3 regions of the Variovorax sp. VaC1 genome follow, and region 1 is predicted to be linked to each of the others. Evidence: predicted binding sites of a transcription regulator. Region 1 holds the regulator's gene; each other region holds the start of a gene.

Region 1 (3,275 bases):
CTACCTGCCGCAGGAGGCCTCGATCTTCCGCAAGCTCACGGTCGAGGAAAACGTGCGCGCCGTGCTGGAGCTTCAGAGCGAGCCCGACGAAAACGGCAAGCTCGTGTCGCTGTCGAAGGCGCACATCGAAGAGCGCCTGTCCGAACTGCTGGCCGACCTGCGGGTCGACCACCTGCGCGATTCGCCGGCGCTTGCGCTGTCGGGCGGCGAGCGCCGTCGCGTCGAGATCGCGCGCGCGCTGGCGACCCAGCCGCGCTTCATCCTGCTGGACGAGCCCTTCGCCGGTATCGACCCGATCGCGGTCATCGAGATCCAGCGGATCATCAGCTTCCTGAAGGAACGCGGCATCGGCGTGCTCATCACCGACCACAACGTGCGTGAAACGCTGGGCATCTGCGATCACGCGTTCATCATCAGCGACGGGCATGTGCTGGCACAAGGCACACCCTCGGAGATCGTCGACAACGCCGAAGTACGCAGGGTGTACCTGGGCGAACACTTCCGGATGTGATCGTGCGGCGAGGGTCAAGGATGAACGTGGCCGTCATCCGAGCGGAGCTCCTGCGCGGAGGGTGTCGCGCACGGCCGCCCGAAGCGGCTTGCCCGCTACCGGCAGGGGAGTGGCATGGCGCAAAGCGCGCAGCCTGGGGGGGAGCCGTTTCCTCATGAAGCAAGGGCTGTCCCTTCGCGTCTCGCAGCATCTCGCGCTCACCCCCCAGTTGCAGCAGTCGATCCGGCTGCTGCAGCTCTCCACGCTCGAACTGAGCCAGGAGGTGGAGCAGATGCTCGACGAGAACCCGTTCCTCGAACGCACCGCGGAAGAAGCGGCGCGCGAGGAATTCGGGCTCGACGCCGTCGACACGCCGGTCCCGCGCGATGAAGCGGGCGAGGCCGGCGAAGGCGACTTCTCCTCCGCGCCCAGCGCCAGCGCAACGACCGCGTCCACCGACACCGCCTCGGCAGCCGACACCGACGGCCCCGCCGCCGAGATCGCCGAGCGCGAGCCCGACTGGGAGGGCGACGGCACTGTCGACATGGCACCGGACGACAGCGAGTGGGGCAGCGACGCACCCGCGCGCCAGAACAACCTGGGCGACGACGAACGCGCCGACGCCACCGAGCTCGCGCGCAGCCAGGAGTCGCTGCAGTCGTTCCTGCACCGCCAGGCCCTGAGCCTGCGCCTGGGCGAGAACGACAGCGCCGCGCTGCGCTTTTTGATCGAATCGCTCAACGACGACGGCTACCTCGAAGACTCGCTGCCGGCCCTGGCTTCGGGCCTGGCGGGCGACGACAACGACCAGTTCGACGACCTCGTGCACCACTTCCAGGTGGCGCTCGGCCTGCTGCAGAGCCTGGAGCCCGTGGGCGTGGGCGCGCGCGACCTGGGCGAGTGCCTGTGCATCCAGCTGCGCGCGCTGGCCGCCGAAGACGCGGGCGAAGACGAAGAACTGGCGCAGGTCTACAAGATCGCCGTTGCCATCTGCAAGCAGCCGATGGAGCTGCTCGCGCGGCGCGACTTCAAGCGTCTGGCCACGCTCACCCGCAGCAGCGAAGAGCTGGTGCGCTCGGCGCTGCAGGTCATTGCGCGGCTCGAACCCAAGCCGGGGCGCCGCTTCGTCGACGTCGAGCGCAACATCGTCATTCCCGACGTGATCGTCACCAAGACCGGGCGCGGCACCAACGTCAAGTTCCGCGTCATGCTGAACCCCGAGGTCATGCCGCGCCTGCGGGTGCACGACATCTACGCCGGCGCGCTGAAGTCGCACAAGGGCGAAGGCAGCCAGGCGCTGTCGCAGCGGCTGCAGGAGGCGCGCTGGTTCATCAAGAACATCCAGCAGCGCTTCGACACCATCCTTCGCGTGAGCAACGCCATCGTCGAGCGGCAGAAGAGCTACTTCGTGCACGGCGAGCTGGCCATGCGGCCGCTGGTGCTGCGCGAGATCGCCGACGAGCTGGGCCTGCACGAATCGACCATCTCGCGCGTGACTACCGCCAAGTACATGGCCACGCCGTTCGGCACGGTCGAGCTCAAGTACTTCTTCGGCTCGGCGCTCGGCACCGAGACCGGCGGCAATGCGTCGAGCACCGCGGTGCGCGCGCTCATCAAGCAGTTCGTGAGTTCCGAGAGCATCAAGAAGCCACTGTCGGACAGCCAGATCTCCGAGATGCTGAAAGAGCAGGGCATCGAATGCGCGCGGCGCACGGTGGCCAAGTACCGCGAGGCGCTGCGCATCGCGCCCGCGAACCTGCGCAAGGCTTTGTAGAAAGCCGCCGATGGCTCGTCGCCTGCTGTCGCGTTGTGGGCACTGGGTTTTCGCCATGGCGGCCGTGCTCCTGTTTGCTGGCTGCGCCACCTTGCCCGACGAGGCCCCGCGCCCGCCCACCAAGGCCATGGCCGTCTCGGCCGACACCGCGCTCGGCAAGATCGCGCTGGCGTCGCAGCCCGACCCCGACCTGAGCGGCTTTCGCCTGATGCCCGGCGGCGACTTCGCCTTCGACACGCGCATCCAGCTCGCGCGCCGCGCCCAGCGCTCGCTCGACGTGCAGTACTACCAGATCGAGAACGACGAGACCGGCCGCTACCTGCTGCGCACCCTGCGCGATGCGGCCCAGCGCGGCGTGCGCGTGCGCCTGCTGATGGACGATCTCTACACCTCGGGCGAAGACGAACTGCTGCTCGGCCTGGCCGCCACGCCCAACGTGGAGCTGCGCCTGTTCAACCCGTTCCCGGCCGGGCGCGGCAGCCTGCTCAAGCGCTTTACCGCCTCGCTGTTCGACTTCGAGCGGGTCAACCGCCGCATGCACAACAAGCTGTTCATTGCCGACGGCGCGATGGCGGTGGCGGGGGGGCGCAACATCGGCAACCAGTACTTCACGCGCACTTCGGGCGAGAACTTTCTCGACCTCGACACCTTCGTCACCGGTGCGCTGATTCCGCGCCTTGGCGTGCTCTTCGACCAGTACTGGAACAGCGTCTATGTGCGGCCGATCCAGTCGGTGGTGACCAGCGGGCTGTCGCGCGAAGAACTGCAGAAGCGCTTCGACGCCGCCACTGGCCCCGACACCACGCCGCCGCCGCCCAAGCCCGCGCCCAACGACGTGCTCGGCTACAGCCCGATGGTCGAAGACCTCGACGCCGGCAAGCTGGGCCTGATCTGGACCACCGCCGAGGCCTACGCCGACTCGCCCGACCGCGTGATCGGCAAGACCGCGTCGTACGGCGGCGTGCCGCTGCTGGACGTCGACAGCGTGCGCTACAACGTGGTCGAGCAGAT
Region 2 (3,275 bases), on a different contig from region 1:
CATCGTGAAGTAGACGCTGTGCAGGTAAAAGTCGCGCACCAGGTTGTGCGTGGGCGGAAAGTGCGAGGCCAGCAGCATCGTCCAGGCGAGCAGCGGCACCACCGGCAGCAGCAACAGCCGCCAGCCGCGCAGCCCGTTGAAGCGGCGGCGCATCCATTGGCCGGCGGCCGAGTTCCACAGCGTCAGCGTCAGCGCGATCACGGCCGTGTAGGCGAACAGGTAGGGCAGGTACCAGAGATGGTTCCAGGTGATGCCGAACTCCGCGCCGTCGAAGGCCTTGCGCGGCCACGGCTCGGCCATCGACAGGTAGCGCAGCAAGAAGGTGCCGAAGCCCGGCGCGACCAACCCGTTGGCCACGCCCTGCGCATAGGCCTGGTACGGCACGATCACTGCCATGCCGAAAGCCAGCGGCAGCATCAGCCGCACGCCACGGCTGCGCAACAGGCTCCAGGTGCCCTGGCCGCGGCTCAGGAAGCCGAGCGACACGCCCGAGATCAGGAACACCAGGTCCATGCGCCAGAGGTTGAGGATGCGCATCGGCCATTGCAGCCACTCGGCCGCGTGCGGGCTTTTCAGGTGCCAGGGCCAGTCGGCCACGTAATACATGCCCACGTGATAGAGGATCACGAACAGAAAGGCCAGGGCGCGCAGGGCGTCGATGTCGTGGCGGCGATGAGGGGCGGCGGCGGCGTGGTCGGGCGGGGCGGCGGTGGCGCGCATGGCGGGCTCCTTGAAGCAAAGAAGCCGCGATGCTCGGCCGCGCCGGCCCTGCACTGCGTGTCGGCGGGACGGATCGCCCCCGCTTTGTGACGAGCGGTGGCCCCGAGGGACGAAATTCGCCGGTCCCAGGGGGTGTTTTCGCGAGAATTCCGGCCATGGGAGAACCACGCAAGAACCTGTACGAACGCTACGAGCCGATCCGCCGCTATGTGGAGGTGGGTTTCTGGATCGTGCTGATGACGCTGCAGGCCGCCTTCAGCACCGTCGTCGCGATCGTCGACGCCAGCACGCGCGCCGCCATGCCGCACCCCCGATGGCAGGTCGCGACCTGGGAGGTGTCGAGCCACTTCGTGCTGTTGCTGCTGGTGCCGGCGCTGGTGGCCACCGAGCGCTGGCTGGCGCCGCTGGCGCGCAATCACCTGGTGCGCTTTCTGGCTTGGCACGTAGCGGCCAGCGTTGTTTTCAGCGTGGTCCACGTGGTGGCGATGTTCGGGCTGCGCGCGCTGGTCTACGCCATGGCCGGGTCGCACTACGACTTCGGCGGGTGGGTGAGCCAGTGGGGCTACGAGTACCTGAAGGACGTGCGCGTTTACGCCTCGATGATCTTCGGCATCTGGGCCTACCGGCTGTTCGTGCTGCGGCTGCAGGGCGAGGCACGGGTGCTCGATGCGCCGGAGGAGGGCGTGGCCGAGCCATCGCTGCCGCCTTTGGGCCCGGCTTTGGCGGAACCGAAGGGGTTCGAATCCTCGATGCCGGAAGTGCCCCCACCGCAACCCGTCGCCCGCCCCGAGCGCTTTCTGGTGCGCAAGCTGCGCCGCGAATTCCTGATTGCCGCCACTGACATCGACTGGCTCCAGGCCGAGGGCAACTACGTCGGCCTGCACGTCAACGGCCACGACTACCTGCTGCGCGCCACGCTCACCGACTTCCTGACCCAGCTCGACCCCGCGCGCTTCGTGCGCGTGCACCGCAGCCACGCGGTGAACCTGGGGCGCATCAAGGAGATCGAGCCGATGGACGGCGGCGACGCCCGACTGCACATGCACGACGGCACCACCGTGCCCTGCAGCCGGCGCTACCGCGACGCGCTGCGCGCCGGTGCCGGCTGAATCGGGGCAGCGGGCAACACGGCAGGCGATGGCCTGTTCCGGTGCGTGAGCGGGTGAATCGTCCCGCTAATGGTTCGTTTTGCACCATCAAAGAGCCTCTAGGCACCATTTTTGCTTTCTTGCGCCGGCGCCCCGAGCAATTCGGGTGCGACGCACCAATTCAAATCAAAAACTGCAAGAAGCTCCAATGGACGCACTCAAACAGGGCGCAGATGCGCTGTTCATCCTTCTCGGCGCCATCATGGTCTTGGCCATGCATGCCGGTTTTGCCTTTCTCGAACTGGGCACCGTGCGCAAGAAGAACCAGGTCAATGCGCTGGTGAAGATCCTGGTCGACTTCTCGGTGTCGACCATCGTCTACTTCCTCGTGGGCTATGGCGTGGCCTACGGCACGCATTTCTTCGTGAGCGCCACCGAACTGTCGGCAAGAAGCGGCTACGAGCTGGTCAAGTTCTTCTTTCTGCTGACCTTCGCGGCCGCCATCCCGGCCATCATCTCGGGCGGCATCGCCGAACGGGCCAAGTTCTGGCCGCAGCTGATCGCCACCGCCGTGATCGTCGGCTTCGTCTATCCGCTGTACGAGGGCATCGCCTGGAACAAGCACTTCGGCATCCAGGGCTGGATCGCCTCGCTCACGGGGCACGAGTTTCATGACTTCGCAGGTTCGGTGGTCGTGCACGCCGTGGGCGGCTGGCTCGCGCTGCCGGCCGTGCTGCTGCTGGGCGCGCGCCGCAACCGCTACCGGGGCGACGGCTCGCTCAGCGCGCATCCGCCGTCGAACATTCCGTTTCTTGCCCTCGGCGCCTGGGTCCTGTGCGTGGGCTGGTTCGGCTTCAACGTGATGAGCGCGCAGAGCATCGACAAGATCTCCGGCCTCGTGGCCGTCAACTCGGTGATGGCGATGGTCGGCGGCACGCTGGTCGCGCTGGCCATGGGCAAGAACGACCCGGGCTTCGTCTACAACGGTCCGCTCGCGGGGCTCGTGGCCGTGTGTGCCGGCTCCGACCTGATGCACCCGCTGGGCGCGCTGGTGGTGGGCGGCGTGGCGGGCGCCATCTTCGTCAAGATGTTCACGCTCACGCAGAACAAATGGAAGATCGACGACGTGCTCGGCGTGTGGCCGCTGCATGGCCTGTGCGGCACCTGGGGCGGCATCGCGGCCGGCATCTTCGGCACGCAGATGCTGGGCGGCATCGGCGGCGTGAACCTCTGGGCGCAGCTCATCGGCACCCTCATCGGCGTGGCATGGGCCGCGCTGGCGGGCGCGGCGGTGTACGGCGCGCTCAAGGCGACGATGGGCCTGCGGCTGTCGCAGGAAGAGGAATACGACGGGGCCGACCTGTCGATCCACCACATCTCGGCCACGCCGGAGCGCGAGGTGAACTGGTAAGCGGGCGGCTCTGCGCGCAGGGCGGGCAGGGCAAGGCGGGGTGAGGCAGGGCAAGG
Region 3 (3,275 bases), on a different contig from region 1:
CCGCAACGCCAGACGCGCTCTTGCGCGAGCGCCGGCAGCGCTATCAGGGAACCGGCCAGAAAAATGAGGGGAGCAGTCTTCATGTGTATCGGTGGATGGCGCGACAAAGGCGCATTTTCATGCAATTCGACGCCACTGGTGACCAGATGTTCCAGGCCAAGGAAAAAGGACGGCCGAAGCCGTCCTTTCATAACCCATCAGGCTTACACACAGCCTAAGGGTGAGCCAATTACAGCGAGTAGTACATGTCGAACTCGACCGGATGGGTCGCCATGCGGAAGCGCGTGACTTCCTGCATCTTCAGTTCGATGTACGCGTCGATGTACGCATCGGTGAACACGCCGCCCTTGGTCAGGAACGCACGGTCCTTGTCCAGGTATTCCAGCGCCTGGTCGAGGCTGTGGCAGACGGTCGGGATCAGCGCGTCTTCTTCCGGCGGCAGGTGGTACAGGTCCTTGCTGGCGGCTTCGCCCGGATGGATCTTGTTTTCCACGCCGTCGAGGCCGGCCATCAGCAGCGCAGCGAAGCCGAGGTACGGGTTCATCAGCGGATCGGGGAAGCGCGCTTCGACGCGGCGGCCCTTCGGGTTGGCCACGAACGGGATGCGGATCGATGCCGAGCGGTTCTTGGCCGAGTAGGCCAGCTTCACCGGGGCTTCGAAGCCGGGGACCAGGCGCTTGTAGCTGTTGGTGCCGGGGTTCGTGATGGCGTTCAGGGCACGGGCGTGCTTGATGATGCCGCCGATGTAGTGCAGCGCGAAGTCCGAGAGGCCTGCATAGCCGTCGCCTGCGAACAGGTTCTTGCCGTCCTTCCAGACCGACTGGTGCACGTGCATGCCGGAGCCGTTGTCGCCGACGATGGGCTTGGGCATGAAGGTGGCGGTCTTGCCGTAGGCGTGGGCCACGTTGTGGATCACGTACTTCTGCAGCTGGACCCAGTCGGCGCGCTGGACCAGCGTGCTGAACTTGGTGCCGAGTTCCATCTGGCCGGCATTGGCCACTTCATGGTGATGCACTTCGACCGGGATGCCGAGCGATTCGAGCACCAGGCACATTTCCGAGCGCATGTCCTGGAAGCTGTCGACCGGGGGAACCGGGAAGTAGCCGCCCTTGACCGCGGGACGATGGCCGGTGTTGCCGTGTTCGAATTCCTTGTCGGTGTTCCACGAGGCTTCTTCGGATTCGATCTTCACGAAGCAGCCCGACATGTCGTTCTTCCAGCGGACGCCGTCGAACACGAAGAATTCAGGTTCCGGACCGAAGAAAGCGGTGTCGCCCAGGCCCGAAGCCTTCATGTAGGCCTCGGCGCGCTTGGCGAGCGAACGCGGGTCGCGCTCGTAGGCCTTGCCGTCTGCCGGGTCGATCACGTCGCAGGTCAGGATCAGCGTCGTTTCTTCGAAGAACGGGTCGATGTTGGCGGTGTTCGGGTCGGGCATGAGCTGCATGTCCGAGGCTTCGATTCCCTTCCAACCAGCGATGGACGAGCCGTCGAACGCGTGGCCCGAGGTGAATTTGTCTTCATCGAAGTGCGACACAGGCACGGTCACGTGCTGCTCTTTGCCGCGGGTGTCGGTGAAGCGGAAGTCGACGAACTTGACCTCGTTTTCCTTGACGAGCTTGAGTACATCGGCGACGGTCTTTGCCATCAGTTTCTCCTGAGTTGGATGGTGGTTAGGAATACAGGGACGAGGGATGCAGTTTCTGTGCCATTGTCACCTCACCCCGAGAGGCTTTGGTGACCACTGCATACGCCAAATGGAGGCGAAATTTCACCAAATTGGTGCATTCAACATTAACGCACCAATTCAGGGCCAAGCTTGGCATCAAAGGTGTGCAGCCCTTCGATCAGCTGGGCATAGGCGGCATCGAGCCGACCCGGGTCACCCTTGACGCCCAGCTCGATGTGGCGGCCGTATTCAGGGTGATCGACGCTGGGCAGGCTGAACACCTTGATGCCGGCGTGCGTGTCTTCGATGGCCTGCATCAGCGGGGTGAGCGTGGCCTCCATGGCACCGAAAACGATCACGGACTTCTCGGCGACGGCGTTGCGGGTGAACAGCTCGGCATAGCGGCTGTCGAGCACGGATTCGATCATCGGCCAGGCCATGACCGGGAAGCCGGGCACGAAATGCACATGCCCGACGCTGAAGCCCGGGATCTTGTTGTACGGGTTGTAGATGAGCGCGGCGCCCTGCGGGAACACGCCCATGTTGAGCCGGTGGATGTTGTCGGCCCGGTCGGGCTCGTAGGGCACGCCCTGCTCGCGCGCCGTGTCCTGCATGCGCTCGCGGATCAGCAGCTCCGCCTCGGGGTGCAGCGCCAGTGGCAGGCGCAGCGCCTTGGCGGCGCATTGGCGGGTGTGGTCGTCGGGCGTGGCGCCGATGCCGCCGGTCGAGAAGACGATGTCGCCGGAGGCGAAGGCGCGCTCGAGCGCGGCGGTGATGCGCGCGGGCTCGTCGCCGACGTACTCGGCCCAGCTGAGTTGCAGGCCGCGCGCGGCGAGCAGCTCGATGACCTTGGTCATGTGCTTGTCGGCCCGCTTGCCGGAGAGGATCTCGTCGCCGACGACGATGAGACCGAATGCGCGTGTCATGGTGAACCCCATTGAGAAAGAGCGGCCTTGTTGGCTTCCGAGGTCTCGATGGCCTCGGTGCCGCTGCCGGTGGCCGAAGCCTCGGCCGCCGCGCGCTGGGCGCGCAATTGCCCGAGCGCGTCGAGGCAGTAGTGGGCAAACCAGAGCGCCGAAAAAGCAAAGACCAGTGTGTAGATCCAGATGGCGATCGGGATCAGCACGAAGAAAGCGGCGGCAAACAACAGGCCCGAGGCCCAGACGATGCTGGGCGCGGCGCCCAGGTAGCCGCACAGCACGCCGATGCACAGCAGCGGCAGCCGGTGGGCGCGCAGCAGCGCGACGCGCTCTTCGGGGCTGGCATGCTCGGCCAGCGCGTCGAAGCTCATCACGCGGTAGGTGAGCCAGCCCCAGATCAGCGGCGGCAGGATCAGCACCAGCGGCGGAATGAGCCAGAGCGGCATCGAGACCACGAGGGCGATCAGCGCCAGGATGGTGACGCCGAGCGAACGGGCCACGCTGCCGAAGAAAGAAGCGCCCTTCTTCTGTTCGAGCGACGGAAAGCGCCGCTCGGCCACCAGCTTGGTGAGCGCCGGCGCCATGAAGCCGGCAACGATCAGCAGCGAGAGCAGCACGACCAGCGGCGTGGCGGCGAACACCACGACCAGCGGGGCCAGCATGGCCTTGATGTCACTCGAGAAAAGCCG

What was found. The regulator sigma-54, encoded in region 1, starts transcription at its own class of promoters, with help from an activator protein. The targets are predictions, from matches to a motif close to TGGCANGNAANCTGCTTT.
Region 2: the regulator sigma-54 is predicted to act here: its motif matches at 1,930-1,947, upstream of ACGLHS_RS23815 (ammonium transporter).
Region 3: the regulator sigma-54 is predicted to act here: its motif matches at 1,691-1,708, upstream of glnA (type I glutamate--ammonia ligase).

The regions. Positions count from the first base shown of each region.
Region 1 covers NZ_JBIGLT010000007.1:48,832-52,106, reverse strand. Annotated here, with positions in the region: gene lptB (LPS export ABC transporter ATP-binding protein) at 1-511, shown strand, start outside; gene rpoN (RNA polymerase factor sigma-54) at 666-2,264, shown strand; gene ACGLHS_RS25795 (phospholipase D family protein) at 2,275-3,275, shown strand, end outside.
Region 2 covers NZ_JBIGLT010000006.1:199,554-202,828, reverse strand. Annotated here, with positions in the region: gene ACGLHS_RS23825 (acyltransferase family protein) at 1-720, opposite strand, end outside; gene ACGLHS_RS23820 (LytTR family DNA-binding domain-containing protein) at 876-1,829, shown strand; gene ACGLHS_RS23815 (ammonium transporter) at 2,017-3,219, shown strand.
Region 3 covers NZ_JBIGLT010000001.1:267,815-271,089, reverse strand. Annotated here, with positions in the region: gene ACGLHS_RS01295 (hypothetical protein) at 1-83, opposite strand, end outside; gene glnA (type I glutamate--ammonia ligase) at 230-1,645, opposite strand; gene ACGLHS_RS01285 (competence/damage-inducible protein A) at 1,792-2,592, opposite strand; gene ACGLHS_RS01280 (EI24 domain-containing protein) at 2,589-3,275, opposite strand, start outside.